Saccharicrinis fermentans DSM 9555 = JCM 21142: one gene and its partner. Each later gene encodes a partner of the first gene's protein in a complex. Links are inferred from orthologs where the notes say so. Each region holds a gene or a part of one and is shown on either strand. Other genes may lie near its edges.

Evidence for each region.
Region 2: the proteins of secY (region 1) and secG are in contact, whole or in part, in a crystal structure (PDB 5AWW), measured with the Thermus thermophilus proteins. The link is inferred for Saccharicrinis fermentans DSM 9555 = JCM 21142 from one-to-one orthologs. Residues at the interface, in WP_096411648.1 of Thermus thermophilus: Leu14, Gln16, Arg17, Phe20, Ile34, Pro35, Pro37, Ile72, Arg108, Arg109, Asn112, Gln113, Arg116, Ile117, Ile120, Pro145, Gly146, Trp147, Phe152, Phe155, Val156, Val159, Thr160, Val162, Ala163, Gly164, Ala166, Leu167, Trp170, Glu173; in WP_223903268.1 of Thermus thermophilus: Tyr5, Ile9, Tyr12, Leu13, Ala16, Leu19, Val20, Val23, Leu24, Gln26, Glu27, Pro28, Gln30, Gly31, Ala32, Asp34, Leu35, Met36, Gly37, Gly38, Ser39, Ala40, Asp41, Leu42, Phe43, Ala45, Arg46, Val48, Tyr53, Thr56.

The regions. Positions count from the first base shown.
Region 1 is NZ_KI912107.1:3,681,445-3,684,252, reverse strand. It holds secY (preprotein translocase subunit SecY), read left to right. Parts: upstream 1-645; coding sequence 646-1,971; downstream 1,972-2,808. Other genes in the region: infA (translation initiation factor IF-1), read left to right, coding at 2,797-2,808; map (type I methionyl aminopeptidase), read left to right, coding at 1,994-2,779; rplO (50S ribosomal protein L15), read left to right, coding at 193-639; rpmD (50S ribosomal protein L30), read left to right, coding at 1-164. UniProt on the Bacillus subtilis protein: The central subunit of the protein translocation channel SecYEG. Consists of two halves formed by TMs 1-5 and 6-10.
Region 2 is NZ_KI912107.1:5,359,700-5,362,528, forward strand. It holds secG (preprotein translocase subunit SecG), read right to left. Parts: upstream 1,679-2,829; coding sequence 1,322-1,678; downstream 1-1,321. Other genes in the region: groL (chaperonin GroEL), read right to left, coding at 1-666; CYTFE_RS0122055 (co-chaperone GroES), read right to left, coding at 695-973; CYTFE_RS0122065 (tetratricopeptide repeat protein), read right to left, coding at 1,699-2,613. UniProt on the Bacillus subtilis protein: Involved in protein export. Participates in an early event of protein translocation.

The DNA of each region.
Region 1 (2,808 bases):
AAGTAACTCAAGTTAAGAGTAAAATCGGTTCTACCGAACGTCAAAAAAGAACTTTGACGGCTCTTGGACTAACAAAAATTAATGCAACCAAAGAATTTGAGGCAACACCTCAAATTCTTGGTATGGTTGAAAAGGTGAGACACCTGGTTAGTATAGAAAAATAATTGATAACGAATTAAGTTAAATTTAGATATGGACTTAAGTAATTTAAAACCTGCAGAAGGTTCTACCAAAACAAGAAAAAGAATTGGTAGAGGACAAGGTTCTGGCCATGGTGGTACATCCACTCGTGGACATAAGGGTGCCAAGTCCAGATCTGGTTATTCAAGAAAAATTGGTTTCGAGGGTGGTCAAATGCCTTTACAGAGACGTGTTCCTAAATTCGGGTTTAAAAACATCAACAGGGTGGACTACAAGGCAATAAATATTGACTTGTTACAACAACTTGCCGAAAAGAACAATTTGTCTGTAATTGACGTGGACGTTCTTCGCGAAGCCGGATTTATCAGCAAGAATGACCGGGTGAAGATTCTTGGTAACGGAAATATTACTGCCAAAATTGAAGTGAAAGCTCATGCCTTTTCTAAATCAGCGGTGAGCGCAATCGAAGCGGCTCAAGGAACCGTTGTTAAACTGTAAATCACAATGAAACTGATCGAAACAATTCGCAACATTTGGAAAATTGAGGATCTTAAATCTCGTATTCTTACAACAATAGGACTGGTATTGGTTTACCGTTTAGGTTCTTTTATTGTATTGCCGGGTATTGATCCAACTCAATTAAGTGCATTAAAAGACCAAACTGCTGAAGGCGTTATGGGACTGTTAGATATGTTCTCAGGAGGTGCATTCTCTAATGCATCTATATTTGGCTTAGGTATTATGCCTTACATATCTGCATCTATTGTTATTCAACTTCTAGGAATCGCTGTTCCTTATTTTCAAAGGCTACAGCGTGAGGGCGAAAGCGGTAGACGTAAGATTAACCAGATTACACGTTATCTTACAGTTATCATACTATTGTTTCAATCACCAGCTTATTTGGCTAACCTTCCTGATGTAGCCGTTTCTTCTAATGGATTGATGTTTAGAATTACATCAATTGTCATACTTACAGCAGGTACTATGTTTGTAATGTGGTTAGGAGAGCGTATTACAGAAAAAGGAATTGGTAATGGTATATCACTGATTATTATGATCGGTATTATTGCCAGACTGCCATTTGCTGCTGTAGCAGAATTCGTATCTCGTCTTGAAGAAGGAGGCGGTTTGGTGATGTTGTTGATTGAGATTGTAGTTCTTTTCTTTGTGTTTGCAGGAACAATTTTGTTGGTACAGGGAACACGTCGTATTCCCGTGCAGTACGCTAAGCGTATTGTCGGAAATAAGCAATACGGCGGAGTTCGTCAATACATACCTTTGAAAGTGAATGCTGCTGGTGTAATGCCTATCATTTTTGCTCAGGCAATTATGTTTGTGCCTATTACATTGGCCGGATATGTAGGAGATGGTGGTAATAGTTGGTTTACATCGATGTTTGCCGATTTTACCGGAATTGGGTATAATGTTACATTTGCCTTTTTAATCATTGCCTTTACATACTTTTATACAGCTATTACAATCAATCCAACGCAGATGGCAGAGGACATGAAAAGAAATGGCGGTTTTATTCCCGGTGTGAAACCAGGAAAAAAAACCGTTGATTTTCTGGATTCAGTTATGTCTAAAATCACGCTGCCAGGATCGGTGTTCTTAGCTTTGGTGGCAATATTACCTGCTTTTGCAATGATTGCAGGTGTGGATAGGATGTTTGCTCAGTTTTATGGAGGTACTTCTCTGTTGATTCTTGTGGGTGTTGTGCTGGATACATTACAACAAATAGAGAGTCACTTGTTGATGCGTCACTACGACGGATTGATGAAATCAGGAAGAATTAAAGGTAGAACTGGTGGTGGACCTGCTGTTTACTAATTAATGAGAGGTCGTTCTTAAAATGATATATCTTAAAACAGACGAGGAAATTGAGTTACTTCGACAAAGTAACATGTTAGTAGCTAAAACACTTGGTGAGGTAGCTAAAATTATCAAACCCGGTGTTACTACCCTGGAACTGGATAGAGTGGCCGAGGAATTTATTAGGGATAATGGTGGTATCCCTGGTTTTTTAGATTACCAGGGATTTCCCAATACCCTTTGTACTTCGGTGAATGAACAAGTAGTACATGGAATACCTAATAATAAGCCATTGGAAAATGGTGATATTGTTTCGGTGGATTGTGGCGTATTGAAAAACGAATTTTATGGTGATTCGGCCTATACTTTCGAGGTGGGCGAAGTAAGTCAAGAAAAAAGAGATTTGTTGTTGACTACCAAAGAAGCACTTTATAAAGGAATTGAAAATGCAGTGGCCGGTAAGCGCTTGGGCGATATTGGAAATGCAGTGCAGCGACATAGTGAAGCCAGAGGTTATTCGGTGGTGCGCGAAATGGTAGGACATGGGGTTGGAAGAAACCTTCATGAAGCACCTGAAGTACCTAATTATGGTAGAAGAGGTAATGGTACCTTATTGAAGCCAGGAATGGTCATAGCCATTGAGCCAATGATTAATTTAGGTAAGCGTAATATTGTTCAGGAAAACGACGGTTGGACCATCAGGACGATCGATAAAAAGATATCAGCTCACTTCGAACACACTGTTGCAGTGGGAAAAAGTGAGGCAGATATACTTTCTAGTTTTAAATTTGTCGAAGAAATATTAACTTTGCAGTCTGAAAATTAAAAAAAAGGTAATATATTATGGCTAAACAA
Region 2 (2,829 bases), 1.7 Mb from region 1 along the record:
AATCAAGATATAAGGATTCTCCAACTCGGCGGCCATTTTTTCGGTGTTGGTAACAAAGTAAGGAGAGATATATCCTCTATCGAACTGCATACCCTCAACTACTTCAACAGTCGTTTCGATACCTTTTGCTTCTTCAACAGTGATGACACCTTCTTGACCTACTTTTTTCATTGCCTCAGCAATCAAATGACCAATCTCGGCATCGTTGTTAGCTGAAATTTTAGCCACTTGCTCTATTTTCTCAATGTGGTCACCAATTTCTTGCGACTGAGCAGCAATGCTTTCTTTAACAGCTTTAACAGCTTTATCGATTCCCGCTTTTAGTTCCATAGGATTGGCACCAGCGGTTACGTTTTTCAATCCTACACCTACGATGGATTGTGCTAAAACGGTAGCTGTAGTTGTTCCATCACCAGCATTGTCAGCTGTTTTTGAGGCCACTTCCTTCACCATTTGGGCACCCATATTGGCATAAGGGTCTTTTAACTCTATTTCTTTAGCTACAGTAACACCATCTTTGGTGATTGCTGGAGCACCGAATTTTTTGTCGATAATTACATTTCTTCCCTTAGGTCCTAAGGTTACTTTTACTGCATTTGCAAGCTGGTCGATTCCGTCTTTTAAAAGGTCGCGAGCTTCAATATTGAACTTAATTTCTTTAGCCATCTTGTTTTAAGCTTTAACTGTTACTTAATTATTTAATGAATAATACGTCTGATTGAGAAATTAAAAGATAATCCGTACCGTCAACATTTAATTCTGTTCCGGCATATTTACCGTAAAGAACAACATCGCCTACGGCTACTTCCATCTTCTCATCTGCTTTTTCAGCACCTACTAAAACTACCTCACCTTGTAGAGGCTTTTCTTTAGCCGAATCAGGAATAATGATTCCACTTGCTGTTTTTGTTTCTGCCGCCTGAGGCTTAACCAAAATTTTTCCGGCTAGAATCTTTCCTTGTACTTGTGACATATTTTAAATGATTTAAAAGTTAAACTGTTTTTATTGCGAGTTGTGTTTTCCATAAACTGTGCCAAGTGAGTTTTGAGCCTATTTTGCAGTTTCATGCTGACATTATTTCATAATCACCCTGACAAGGGCTGACAGGATATGTAGGTAGTGACATTTTAACGCGGCATATGTGTTGTTTCTTCGTTATGAAAACATGGAGGATCACAACAGAATAAAAAATACTAGATGAAGTTTATTGTTATTGAGGGAGGAAATGGAGTGCCATCGTATTTGCTATGGCAAGTAAAAAAAAAGTGTCGGCATATTTTTATATGCCGACACTTAAATATTTTAAAAGCGAATACTGTCTTACTCTTCAGAACCGCTATTTTCGTCTGTGCTTGCATCAGTACCTGCGGCAGGAAAGCTAGGTAATTCTGATTGTACTGGAGCCAATTGATTTAGTTTCTCATCAAGCTCAGTATCGCCGGAAGCAACACCTGGTTTTTCAATAACCGATACTGCTATCAATGACAAAACCAAAAGTCCACCTGCTAAATACCAAGTTGCTTTTCCTAAAAAGTCGGTAGTTTTTCTTACTCCCATAATTTGGTTTGATGCAGAAAAGTTGGAAGCTAAACCACCCCCTTTAGAATCTTGAACCAAAACAATAAGTATTAATAATATACTTACAACAATTACTAGTACAGATACAACTGGATACATATCTTATTATTATTTAATTTTTAATTTTCTTTTAACTCTTTAATTCGACGTGCAAAGTAAACACTTTTTTCAGGATATTTCAAGCGTAATTTTTCGAAAATTGCAATCGCTTTGTTTTTGTGTCCCTGTTTGATATGTATTTTCGCCAATGTTTCTGTTAAAATGTCATCCTGTGTGTGGGTGCTTTTCTCGGCCAGATCTACTTCTTTGGGTTTTTTGGCCGGGTCAGGAACTATTTGTGGATTGGAATTTAAGAAGTTGTCAATTAATTCCATCCCTTTGTTTTTGCGCTCAGGTTCTTCGGTTTTTTTAGGTGGGGATGAGTAATGCATGATGTGTAACCAATCTGAAAAAGAGCGGTTGTCTTCTGAATGAACGTCTTTGACTTCTTCTATACTCGGTAAGGTATAGCCCGATGAAGAGGACATCTCATAGTCCAATAGGTCAGCCGCAGGTAGAACAATGTCTTGAACTTCGTTTTTTTCTTCGGCTGGTACCTTTTGCTTTGCTGCAAAATTATAGATGGTTCCATCGTCATCCGAAAAATCATCGGATGCATTTAGGTAATTATCGGTAAGGGTTAGTGATGATTGTTTGTCTTTAGAGTGTTCCTCGGCTTCTTTAGAGCTGTCATGTTCTACGACCTCCGGAATCATTTTATTTTCTACTGTTTCTGCTTGTTTTGTTTCCGAAACGGTTTGGCCAATTGCATTGATTAGCTGAAATAGCTTGCTTCGGTCGGGAATATAAGCCGCCGAATTTTTCAATTCACTGTTGTATTTTATATTATCCAGCTTGTGAAGGTTTTTTAACCAAAGCATCCTGCCAATTTGAAAAAAAGGATACTCATCAATAATTTCCTTGATTCCTCGAAGGGTATCTTTGTTCAAGGATTCCGGTTGTTTTAATATGTCACCAAACTGTGTTTTGTTCATGTTCTAATGCTATCATTCGGTTATCACTGTCTATTTGAATATGACAGGATGGATTTAGCAAGAAAATTTAATTCAACCATAGGAGAACCAAGAATCTTATGGTATATAGTCTTTGCAAGAAAACTCCAAATACTGCGTTATTCTCATTTTTGAAACAGTCATTTACCATCAGTAAACTCCTTGGTTTCAAAAATATCGAAAGCCTTGTCTTTGAAG